Regions from separate parts of the Paenibacillus sp. 1-18 genome, predicted to be linked through region 1. Evidence: riboswitches for the same ligand, from Rfam matches in the RefSeq annotation. Region 1 holds a riboswitch; each other region holds the start of a gene.
What was found. A riboswitch is a leader RNA that binds a small molecule or an ion and turns the genes downstream of it on or off. The one in region 1 is predicted to bind cyclic di-AMP.

Region 1 (4,252 bases):
CGTTCAGCCACTTCCTTTTGGATCATGACCACGATATTCTCCAGAGGAAGCTTGTCCTCCAGCAGCCTCATCAGAATCGGTGTAGTAACGTAATACGGCAGATTAGCCACCACGCTCACTTTACTGACCCCTGCAAAATCAGAGGCGAATACCTCGCGCAGATCCAGCTTCAGCACGTCCCCGTGACGCACCTTCACATGCTCATAAGGAGCCAGCACTTCCTCCAGAATTGGCAGCAGCCGCTGATCAATCTCGACAGCAGTTACAACCTTGGCCGATTGCGCCAGCTTTTCAGTTAAAGCACCAATGCCGGGACCGATCTCAAGCGCGCCCTTGGTATCATCCAAGCCAGCAGCACTCACAATCTTGTTCAGAATATTTTGGTCAATTAAAAAGTTTTGTCCCAAACTCTTTTTAAACGAAAAACCGTGCCGCTGAATAATTTCCTTCGTACGCCGCGGTGTTGCTATATCTTGAATCCCTGTCATACGGATATCACAATCCTTCACTTTCGATTTGTGCCAGCGCACTGGCGAATTCCTCAAGACTGATCTGAAATACAGCGAGCCGTTTATGCAGCTGCTTCCCGTTACAATAGCCAATACCCAGTACATTGCCGAGCGCCATACGACGAGCAGCAGCATTCGGATGGGTGATTAGTCCGGCGTCAATCAAATCCGCCCACTCAATCAGTGGATCGGCTCCTTCCACCGTCGTATGTACTCGTGCGAGGGCGTGTCTGATGGCCTCCGGTGAGGCATTTTCCACCCCGATATCCCCTTTACGCGTCGCTTCCGCCTCGGGTATAAAGGCCTGCTTACAGCCGGGTACCTTGGAGGCGATAATTTTACGGATGCGCTCTCCCGCATGATCGGGATCTGTCAAAATAATGACACCCCGCCGCTCTTGTGCCAATGCAATTTTGCGCAGCGTCATTTTATTAATGGCGGAGCCGCCAGTTTCTATGGTATCCGCCTCGACAGCACGGCGAATCGCCACCGTATCATCCCGCCCCTCGACCACGATCACTTCCTTGATCATTTGTGTTTCCCTCCACTGCTACACAGCATGCTATATTTATCTTTCCCTGCTTTTGAAAACAAAATAAGAAGAGGATATCCTCTTCTTAGCATGGCATAACTATGATGTTAATACTATCGCATTGCCCTGAACATACACAACCTGTTTTAGTTGATTTCAGGCTTTACCGGCCCGATTACATATACGGTTTTACCGTGCTTGCGACCAAATTGATTAGCCCGGCTTAAACTCTCATAATACACATCAATTTTGTGGCCTTTAATGGCGCCACCGGTATCCTCCGCACGGCGGAAGCCCACCCCTTCAATATACACCCACCAGCCGATTGGAATGATGCTTGGATCGACAGCGATGGTGCGCCCTTCCGTGACACGTGTACCGGAAGCGGTACGTGTACCGAGACCTGACTCTTGTGAGGAGTACGCCGTCATGGAGACATTTTGCAATACTTTGCTGTATTTAAAATCTACACCTGCTTTACGGACAGCATTGCCCGAACTCACCCGTGTTGCCTTAACGGCATCTTTTGGACCGACAGAAGCAGCCAGAACGACCGGCTTTTTCTTCGTTCCTACTGCAATTACCTTATCCACGCGCTTCTGTGCGACTTCCTTGTTGACCAGCTGCTTGGATACCAATTTTCCGTCATGGTATACCTTCTGAACATGCTGGACTACAACACCTGATTTACCGCTTTGGATGACCCGATTATCGCCTTTATAAAGACTCGGATCGGATGTTTTGATGACCTGATAAGGCACCTGCTTCTTCTGTTCGACCTGCTGTTTCTTCACACGGACGATTTTTATGTCCATGTTAGACGAAACAGAAGCATCCAGCGCAGGATAAACCTTGTCATTTGACGATAATTTATAGCCCGAAGTGCGAATGGCACCCTCTACTGTATTTTCTGTTGTGTACAGCTTTTTCGTCTCATTGCCTGAGGATACTTTAACTTGAGTGGCACGTTTGATGACGATACGATCCCCATCCTGTATTGCTCCGTTCAGCGGCATAGAAACCGTATCATGCGGCTGAAGTGAAATGGAATGCTCATTGAGCAAACCTTGGAGCTTGGATTCCCGGGTTTCCACCGCAGATGCCTTACCATTGATGACAAAAAAGACCTGTTTTTTAGCTTGAGTATACACCAGAATTGAAATCATAATCGTTAGTGCGATTAGAAAAATAGCAACCAAAGCAGCCTGGCGCACATTTTCCTTCTTCCAACGCAATACGTAAGACATGCTGGATGAGCGTGACTCATGGGTCTCCTCTTTTTGGAAAATGCCCATTTCCTCCGTCCTCCTTACATAGCCCGCCGTCTAGAGTAAGACATAGTTGAGATTTGACGTGACTATAACAGATTTTCTACAAGACAAGCCCGTACTGCGACTGTCCTGCACCATGTACCCGTCTTCGCGGCATGCTGTCCTCCCCTGTTTAACCACAGTATGATGACAGATTTTCTTTTATTCACAACAAAAAAAGCCAAAGAAAGAGACTAGAGAGCTCTTTCGTGGCTTCCGGCATGTAGTGAATATGCGGAAAAATCATGCACGAGATGGCTTCTCTCTTGTTACGCTTACGGGGTTAGCTGTCGGGTTCGGACGTAGAGAGTCGCCCTAGCTTGGGTCAACCGCTCATGGCGGTCGCCTTCACATTCACCCCGAAGACCCAGAAAGAAATCGAAATATGGCTTCTCCACCTGATCTATCCCATTTCGGATAGAGCTTTGGTCGAGCCGACTGACGAAAGGGATTATCTCTTCGCCCCTTATGCCGAACCTGCAGTAAGCCATACCGGTTCCCCCGTTCCCTGTTAAGGGACTCAGCGAGACTGGTTCATGAAATGACTTGTTGGAGTTTACATCCAAACAACAATTCACTGAAAAGATGATATCCTGTTTCTATGCATGTTGTAAAGCAGGTTTCAAGTACATTTTTTAAAATATTCGGTTAAAATATTGTAATATTCTCGAGTTTCCTGCAACAAATTCATGATTAGCTCCGTCTATCTCATTATTTTGATTTGTTTTTTCTCTTTTTCACCGAATGTCAAATCGTTCCAAGGCATTTTGGGTCGTTATAGACACCAATTCCTCCACCGTAATCTCCTTGATTTGGGCGGCAGCCTCTGCCACCAGTCTCACATGTGCAGACTCATTCCGTTTTCCACGAAATGGATGAGGTGTCAGATAAGGCGCATCCGTTTCAATGAGCAGACGGTCCAGTGGAACCTGCGCAAGCACCTCTTTGGGCTGCTTTGCATTTTTGAACGTAATTGGCCCACCGAAGGAAAGGTGAAAGCCCATATCCAGCACCATTTTAGCTGTCTCCCAGCTTCCGGAAAAGGAGTGCATAACTCCGCCAACCTCACTCGCTTTTTCCTCACGTAAAATCTTAATAATATCTTCATGTGCATCCCTGTTATGGATAACAATGGGCATATTCAGCTCCCGAGCCAGACCAATTTGACTTCGAAGCACACGATGCTGTACATCCTTCGGTGATGTATCCCAATAATAATCCAGACCAATCTCACCGATGGCTACAACCTTTTTGTGACTGCATAACGATGCAATCCATTCCAGGTCGCCCTCCTGCATTGTAATAGCATCCTGTGGGTGCCATCCGACTGCCGCGTAAATAAAATCATACGTCTCGATCAATTTCATGGTAGATGGAATCGTCTCACGATTGAATCCGATATTAATCATCCGGGTTACTCCCGATTCGACAGCACGCGCTATTACTTCTTCACGATCTTCGTCAAATTGAGGCGCATCCAAGTGGGTATGAGTGTCGAATAATTCCAAGGTTCTGATCTCCTTTTTTTACTTTCATTGTTATATATTTGTCTATTGTTTGACAAAATAATTCCTTATTTCGGCAGGAAGCCTGTCTTTTACCCTATTCAATTTATCTTGTGGATAATACATATGATATTTCCCTCGGTGAATGCCACTAATAGAGCGTACAATTTCCGACACTTCGGAAATCTCTCTCACTTCACCCTGGCGACCAAGCAGTAGAATCTGGTTGTCCGTCGAGCCACCCTTACGAAACACATCATAAGGAAGATCGGTCGGAAAATCAATTTCAAGATCATATTCCGGGTGTAAACCAACCTCAGCCAAAGCTTCTCGAATACTGTCAATAGTATCTGTATCCATATTTTCAATCTCTACATATTTATACAATTTACGATC
Region 2 (4,252 bases), on a different contig from region 1:
ATGGATTGTACTCCGAGCAATATAAAGGCCCACAAGTAGCCGACATACATACTGCGAAGCACATACAGCCCGTAGCCCGGCTCTTTGGCACGTGGCCATGCATTCAGTCCAACCTGACGCATGAGCCCGTCACCGCCGACCAGGGAGAAGTAGAGTGCTACGGCCATAGCGAGGGAAACACCAATCTGGAAAATCATCAGAAATATAAGCATTCCCTTACTGCCTGCTTCTGCTTGTAATAAAGGCAGCATGTTCAACGTCCCCGCTATGGTAGCAACAAAATACACAACGGACAGAACAATACCGCGTACGAAGGAAGTATGGCGCCGTGTGAGTGATGCGTACACGATCGCGAGTATGCCCAATACTAAGCTAAACAAGGCATAACCCGCATAGGTCATCCAGTTCGCCCAGTACGTTTGCTTGTTGACATAATCGGTATAGGACGATGGGGCAGAAAAGCTCTGTGTGAACGAGCGAACATCCCCGTCTTCAAAAGTAAACGCCAGTGTAAGTACCGAGGAGCCGATTTGTTTACCGACTACAGTATAGCTTAATCCCCCCTCCCCTTCACTGGTCGCGAGCTTCAAGTCCGATGGCTTAAAGCCAAAGCGTTTGACCCATACGGACGCCGCTTGCTCTTTTGCTTCAAGCGTCATGTCGCCCTCAGCCACACGTATCAGCCTGCTGCGAGCTTGCTTATCCGTAGAAATATCGGCTTGTGTGTAATTGGTACTGGAGGTCACACGTTTAAAGCTAACAACTTTCCCGGTCGATAAATCCACATGAATTTGCAATTTGCCCTTCGTAGAAGGATCAGCAAGATCGACTCGAAAAGTTTCATAAGGGTAGCTTTTTTTCCATGTACGGTCGTACTGTTGAAGCAGTTTTTCTCTGGATAAATAACCGTAAAAATCCGTTTCTGCCTGATAGGTGACGACAGGCTTTTCTGACGGTGATTCCGTATAGCCCAGCTCGGAGCGGGCGAATTCTAATGCGTGTATAACCGCTTCTTGTTTGCTGATCGTCGCTGTGTTCATCAATGATTCCGAACTTGGATTGCTAAGCGAGGGAATAAGCAATTGAAAGATAAAAAAGCAAATCAGGCCAATCCCGCCCAACAAGCCTAATCTTTTGAAATTGGCCGAGAGCACGACCGGTTTCCCGATAGGATTCATGAGTTTCCTCCTTAATCTGTAAATAAGTGCATCCATTAAAGATATCACACTGCACAGGTTCCCGCCAACACAGCTGTGATATTCATGAAAATGGAGTGAAAGCATCCTAAAGTTTCAATAAAATAAGATAAACTGCGATTAAACGCTACCTATTCGCAAAATAAAGCGAAATTAACGTTTTTTCGACGAAATCGGTTTTGTGATCTGGATACAGAAGGATTATAATCTTGAGGCAATGCCTATAAAACAATAGGTAACGCTATACATTTGAGCCGAATTTCCATAGGAAAACGGGGGAACCATGTTACTGGGGTGAATTTTACAGCCGGTCTTGCACCGGACGTGTGAATAGGGCTACTGTACTGCCCGAATCCGTCAGCTAACCTCGTAGGCTGTGAACAGGAACCCAGTCAGGCACTCGGTTTTCCGGTGTCTTTTTTTGTGTGTATAAGTGTGAGTAAAAGTTTGCTGAGTTAAGGACGCTCCGCGTTCCATTTGATCTTCCGATCGCTGTTGACTCTGAATTTTATTGGATTAGATAAACCCTGATAAGGTTAAAATTCAGAGGCAAAGGCGAGCGCTACCGCTTCTCCAGATTCAAATGGACCGCTGCGCTGCTGCCCGCCTTAAAGTCACCAAACGTTTCATAAGGTAGTGAGGTATGAAGTAGTGAGTGTTGAAAGGCAAAAGTATCCCGCTTTGCGGATACTTTTCTGTTTTCTCTAAAAGAAACGGACGAAAGAAACTGAAAAGAGATTGGTGATTTTATGAGCTGGCAGTAGCGGAGGAACAATCTGCACCCGGAGCGATCTCCATACTCATAATTCAACAAGTAGGAGAAGTGATGATTCATGAACCCCAATGCCAGCTGGCTTCGGCTTTCTCCACCACAGATATTTGTTGCAGGCTTTGCCGTTATCATACTGATAGGCAGTTTATTGTTAATGCTACCCATTTCAAATACAACGGGGAAGCCGCTTGCGTTTGTAGACGCTTTATTTACAGCGGCCTCTGCGACCTGTGTCACAGGGCTTGTCGTTAAGGACACGGGAACCTTTTTTACAACCTTTGGTCAGGTGGTGATCGCTGCGCTCATTCAGGTCGGCGGTCTCGGTTTTATGACCATGGCCACCCTGATCGCGCTGGTGTTCAAGCGTCGCATCTCCTTGCGGGAGCGTCTCATTTTGCAGGAGGCGATGAATCAGACCTCTGTAGAGGGAATCGTTGGCTTGATCCGTAAAGTTTTATTGTATTCGCTGGTCATTGAGGGTGTGTGCGCTACGATATTTGCCGTTCGCTGGTCTTTTGATATGCCTGTAGGCAGGGCGATTTATTTTGGAATCTGGCATGCGATTTCCATGTTTAACAATGCTGGGTTTGATTTATTCGGTCACTTTCACAGTCTGACAGGTTATGTATATGATCCCGTTGTTAATTTTACAGCTATTTTTTTGATTATCTCGGGAGGCATCGGCTTTGTGGTGATGTCGGATCTGGCAGAATATCGCAAACGCAAGAGACTGTCCTTGCATACCAAGGTCGTACTTAGCATGACCGCTGTACTGATTATAGTCGGTACCCTCGTCATCTTTGTTTTTGAGTTTACGAATCCGAAAACATTAGGCTCGTTGAATTGGGGAGGCAAGCTACTGGGATCATTATTCCAGTCGGTAACCCCTCGTACCGCTGGTGCTAATACGCTGGACATCGCAGGCTTGCGGCAGGCTACGCAATTTTTCATCATTATATTAATGTTCATAGGGGCTTCCCCTGGCTCAACTGGGGGCGGGATTAAGACAACAACGTTTGCGCTGCTCATTGGAGCAGTGTTTTCCATGCTGCGAGGCCGAGAAGATATTGTATTGTTCAAGTATCGGCTTGCACAAGCACGAATTTACAAAGCTTTGACCATAACTTTGCTGGGGCTGTTGTTCGTGATCGGGGTAACGATGATTTTATCGGCAACCGAAGATCATCATTTTCTGATGATTTTGTTCGAAACAGTGTCTGCCTTTGGAACGGTGGGACTGTCGATGGGGCTTACATCTGATTTGACAGTTATCGGCAAGCTGGTCATTACCCTGACGATGTTTGCAGGCCGACTCGGCCCGCTCACGCTGGCTTATGCACTGGGACCCAAAAAGGGTAAGGAGTTATATCGGCATCCGGAAGGCAAAATGATTATAGGATAAGGGAGTTTTCGAGTAATATGAAAACGCAGCAGTTTGTAGTTATTGGCTTGGGACGATTTGGCTCAAGCCTGGCTTTGCAATTGGTGGACATGGGGTGCGAGGTACTTGGCATCGACCGGAACGAGGACGTTGTAGACAGTATGAGTGAGATGCTGACGCATACTGTCGTAGCCGATGCTACCGATGAGGATTCTTTGCGGTCACTGGGTATCCGTAATTTCGATTGCGGTATTGTTGCTATTGGAGATGACATTCAGGTAAGCATTCTGACCGCCATATTGCTGAAGGAGCTGGGTGTGAGAAAAGTCGTAGCGAAAGCTATATCTATTCTGCACGGACGGGCGTTGGAAAAGCTCGGTGTAGATCGCGTCATTTATCCTGAACGGGATATGGGAATACGGGTGGCCCACCAGCTGGTTACGCCTAATTTGCTCGACTATTTGGAGCTATCCAAAGAATACAGCATTGTGGAGCTCAATGTACCTGGATGTCTCAATGGTAAAACGTTATCAGAGCTGAATGCCCGTACCCGCTTTGGCTGCAGTATTGTAGCGCTTCATACGGCTAACGGTATTCTCATTGCACCAACGGCTATGGATCGGCTAAAAGCAGACGATATTATGGTCATCATCGGTTCCAATGACAATATCGCCCGCTTCGAGGATGAGGTCGTTAACGTCAATGAAGAAGGCTAGCCCTACTACACCATACGATAGCCTGCAAATGAGGCACGTGTCTCACTAATCCAGCTTCGCGCTGTCGAGCTGAGATCTGCCGTCTCCGAATAAATGAGAGAGGTCGTTCGGCGTGTCTCCTTCAAGTCGGGCAAGTACAGCGCAGTGAGTCCGTTATCCCGCAGCAGTTCGCTGCGCAAATAGGATT
Region 3 (4,252 bases), on a different contig from region 1:
TTCCAAGGAGCAGGTTAATCCAGGTATGAACAGTAGCGAGTGTACCAATTGCGCTGTATTGAATAAGTATGGCTTCAAGCTGGTCAAATTCAAGCCAAGGATAGAGCGCTTTGGCAAGCTTGATCAGACGCTGACCAGACAGACGTGACTCTTTCGCGTGCTGTAGAGAGGAACGTTGGGTATGCAGCAGCTTATCAATAAGAGCGATACGCCAGCCATCCTCCTGTTGAATGGCGACATACAGGCTTTTGATGGCCATGCCGTCAAGCGTTGTGAATTGAGGATACAAGTCGTTCCGCATATAATGTTCCAGGTCTTGCAGACAGGTCAAGCGCCCGTTTCGGAATAGTTCCTCCAATCCGTAAGTACGGGTAAAGCCGCCGACGGGTAGGGAAGAGTCCAACAATAATGCGTAATTTAGTAAGCGATTGCCTTTATGCAGGGTGGTTCGCCTCCTTGAGATGAGTAATGATGTTATATTATTTAACCTTAAAATCAGTTTATTAGAATTTATTAAAGTTTCATGTAATATATATTCACATTTATATTGCTAAAATGTCAAATTAAATATTTTATAGCTTTTATATGTTACTTAATATTACATATAAAATAATTATTAAAATTGGGTTTACAAATATAAGCTATGGGAGTATAATAAATCCGTTGCCTCAAAACATTATGATTTGCGGTCGTGGTGGAATGGCAGACACGCTATCTTGAGGGGGTAGTGGGCGTACGCCCGTGGAGGTTCGAGTCCTCTCGACCGCATTATATGTAAGACATGATTACAAATAGCAATAACCCAAAAAAGCATCCTGACACGTTTTGCGTGAAGGGGTGCTTTTTTTGTTTTAAACGAATCTTATTTATCCCGCAAGAGCTTTTCAATATCTTCTGCCAGCTTACCGGAGTTGCAAGTCGCAATAGATGTAACGTGTGTTTTGTTATTGTAAAATCGCATTTTGTTCAAAACGGTAAATTGCGCAGCAAATAGAGCGAATTGCTGTGCTTCTCATCGTAAAAGCAGGCTCAATCGGCGTTTATCTGGTGCATATAGCACATTTACTTTCGCTTTTACAATAAAAGGACAAAACTCGTCCCATTACGCCAATATTGACATGCCTTTCATTTTTAAAAAGGGGTGAAAAACAGAGATTCAAGGAGATGGGAGAAGCATAGTCATTTTGTAAGCGTTATTATTGATCTTTTGTGCTCCAAAGAACGATTATAACCCCACAGGTGAGCTTTACAGTGTTCCTTGTGCGGGTGTATGATTCAAGACGTAATTTCAATTAACAAGAATGAATGCAGCAACGAATTATTTAAGCGCTGAATTTTGCAAATGCAAGAGCGGGGGAACCAATCGGGATTAATTAGGCTCTGGAAGCCGTGGTCTCATGGGGTGAATTTTCTGGCCAAGTGCCAGAAATAGGGCGACTCTCACGTCCAAATCCGACAGCTAACCTCGTAAGCGTACAGGGAGAGGCAACAAACCGCCGTGTGCAGCCATGGTTTATTTTATCATGGATATGTAAGAAGCCGGAGGAAAGCCTTTTTCCTTCGGCTTCTTTTTGTTGTCTTTTTATACCGGGAGAGGAGCTACTGATGGAAGGTCGGTTAATTATTGTCACTGCACCGAATGAAGCGGGCAGAAGTTTTGTGAAGTTGCTCATGTTCAAAAAACTGGCGTTTGCGGTACTCACCAATAGCGCTCAGGAGGAACGACAGCTCAAAAAAATGGGTGTGGAGCACATTGTACGCATCAATACGATGCAAGCGGGAAAATGGAATTTTCCCAAAAAAGAAATTGGCAGCGTGTATTTGTTCGAAAACAGCTTGAATCTGACTTGCCGTTTCCTGCAAATATGTCGGCCACTGACATCAGATTTGATCTATGTCATCACGCACGGCTGCAATCCACAAGGAATTTATCGGGGATTGGGAGCGGATCATGTGATTTACACATTGAACGGAGAGGTGGGTTTTCTGCTGAACGGATAAGCGCTTATAACATAGTTGTTTTATGATTTTTTATACGGGAGGGCTTGAACATGATGGATATATACATGCTGCTCGTGCTGGCTGTGAGTTATGGAGCGATACTGCTATTTGTACGCTGGTGTGATGCGCAGACCTCTAAAGGAGGGCGAAAAGGATGATTGTTGTGCTTGCGCTCACGGCTATGGTGTTGGTGTATTTAATCTACGCGCTCCTGAACCCTGAAAAGTTCTAATCAGCTATAAGATGAAGCGGACAAGAACAGCAGATCATGGATCAGGCTTCACAGATGGCGGTTTGGCGTAAACGTGTGCATTCGATTGGTGGTCTGAGTCAGGTCTGTTGTTCTACACACGCAGGAGCATTTTGAAGGAGGAATAGAGGATGGAGCTGCTGCAAATTGGGATTGTGATTGTCATATTGCTGCTCTTGGTAAAGCCAGTGGGCACTTATATGTATCATGTATTCTCGAATGAACCGAATCGGACGGATCGGATTTTTGGCGGAACGGAAAAGCTGATTTATAAGATTGTAGGCTTGAAGAAGCTGGGGAGTATGCGCTGGACTACGTATGTTATGAGCTTTCTTGCTACCAATGTCGTGCTGGTAATCATCAGCTATGTGTTGTTGCGTTTGCAAGGAATGCTTCCCGGCAATCCGGCTGGGAACGGCAATATGGAAGCTTCATTGACTTTTAACACGGTGATCAGCTTTATGACCAATACGAATCTCCAGCATTATAGTGGAGAAAGCGGACTTACGTATCTGACACAGATGGCGTTTGTCACGATGATGATGTTCACTTCGGCTGCTTCCGGATTTGCTGTTGCTGCGGCTTTTATGAGAGGATTGACGCGGCGCGGTGAAGGAATGGGCAATTTTTTTCAAGATTTTATCAAGGCGATTATACGGATTTTCCTGCCGCTTGCCTTTGTGCTCACGCTGGTGCTGGTTGGATTGAAGGTACCGCAGACGCTACAGCCTACGGCGAATGTTACGACGCTGAGCGGAACACAGCAGCAGATTGCTTTGGGGCCGATTGCTTCCTTGGAATCCATCAAGCATTTAGGTACGAATGGAGGCGGTTATGCGGGAGCCAACTCTGCGCATCCTTTTGAGAATCCAAGTCCCTGGACGAACGTGCTGGAAATTTTGGCTATGTGGGTGATGCCGGCTTCGCTGCCGTATACCTTTGGATTGTTTGCCCGTAATCGCAAGCAGGGCTGGATTATTTTTAGCTCGATGATGGTATTGTTCCTCATTTTTCTGTCCATTACGTACGTATCTGAGAAGACGGGGAATCCACTGATACAGGCGCTGGGTGTGGATGCTTCTCAAGGAAGTATGGAAGGGAAAGAGGTGCGCTTTGGCATTGGACAATCGGCATTATTCACTGCGGTGACGACAGCGGCAACGACGGGCTCGGTCAATAATATGCATGACACTCTGACCCCGCTGGGTGGTATGGCTGCTTTGGGTGAAATGATGCTAAACGTCATTTTCGGCGGCAAGGGTGTCGGGCTGATGAACATGCTGATGTACGCGATTCTGGGTGTGTTTATATGCGGACTGATGGTCGGAAGAACCCCGGAATTTATGGGTAGGAAAATTGAAGGCAAGGAAATGAAGCTAATTGCGATTGCCATTCTGGTACACCCGTTTCTCATTCTGGCCCCGACTGCGCTCGCATTTATGAGTCATTGGGGATATGATGCGGTCACAAACCCCGGATATCATGGGCTGACTCAGGTGCTTTATGAATATGCGTCCTCTGCGGCAAATAACGGTTCGGGATTCGAAGGTCTTGCGGATAACAACGTGTTTTGGAACATTATGACAGGCGTAGTGATGTTCTTTGGACGGTATGTATCTATGGTTGCACTGTTGGCTGTTGCGGCTTCATTGAATGCCAAAGCGCCGACTCCGGTGACGACGGGCACACTTCGCACGGACAACAAGCTGTTTGGGGCTATCCTGATCGGAGTTGTCCTGTTGATTGGTGCGTTGACCTTTTTGCCAGTCATCGTATTGGGGCCTGTAGCTGAATTTTTGACCATGTGATGAAGAATAGCATGAAGAAGAAAATGAGAATGGATGAACGGGGTGCTTGATCATGAAGGAACAACGTAAACGCATGCTGGATAAAAGCATCTTGAAGCATGCGATCAAGGATAGCTTTATGAAATTAAATCCGATGATCATGATGAAAAATCCTGTCATGTTCGTCGTGGAGATCGGTACACTGGTCGTGCTG

Region 2: another riboswitch for cyclic di-AMP. It lies ahead of L693_RS0112005 (TrkH family potassium uptake protein); the one in region 1 lies ahead of L693_RS0118790 (3D domain-containing protein).
Region 3: another riboswitch for cyclic di-AMP. It lies ahead of L693_RS0100815 (hypothetical protein); the one in region 1 lies ahead of L693_RS0118790 (3D domain-containing protein).

What each region holds. Positions count from the first base shown of each region.
Region 1 is NZ_ASSB01000299.1:15,367-19,618, forward strand. It holds gene rsmA (16S rRNA (adenine(1518)-N(6)/adenine(1519)-N(6))-dimethyltransferase RsmA) at 1-488, opposite strand, end outside; gene rnmV (ribonuclease M5) at 496-1,041, opposite strand; gene L693_RS0118790 (3D domain-containing protein) at 1,188-2,336, opposite strand; cyclic di-AMP (ydaO/yuaA leader) riboswitch at 2,608-2,887, opposite strand; gene L693_RS0118800 (TatD family hydrolase) at 3,089-3,859, opposite strand; gene L693_RS0118805 (HD domain-containing protein) at 3,902-4,252, opposite strand, start outside.
Region 2 is NZ_ASSB01000196.1:19,046-23,297, forward strand. It holds gene L693_RS0112000 (CPBP family intramembrane glutamic endopeptidase) at 1-1,178, opposite strand, end outside; cyclic di-AMP (ydaO/yuaA leader) riboswitch at 1,439-1,587, shown strand; gene L693_RS0112005 (TrkH family potassium uptake protein) at 2,030-3,370, shown strand; gene L693_RS0112010 (potassium channel family protein) at 3,388-4,065, shown strand; gene L693_RS0112015 (LysR family transcriptional regulator) at 4,071-4,252, opposite strand, start outside.
Region 3 is NZ_ASSB01000016.1:2,664-6,915, forward strand. It holds gene L693_RS0100805 (urease accessory UreF family protein) at 1-442, opposite strand, end outside; tRNA gene L693_RS0100810 (tRNA-Leu) at 686-768, shown strand; cyclic di-AMP (ydaO/yuaA leader) riboswitch at 1,318-1,490, shown strand; gene L693_RS0100815 (hypothetical protein) at 1,606-2,001, shown strand; gene kdpF (K(+)-transporting ATPase subunit F) at 2,156-2,233, shown strand; gene kdpA (potassium-transporting ATPase subunit KdpA) at 2,383-4,059, shown strand; partial or broken gene kdpB (potassium-transporting ATPase subunit KdpB) at 4,112-4,252, shown strand, end outside.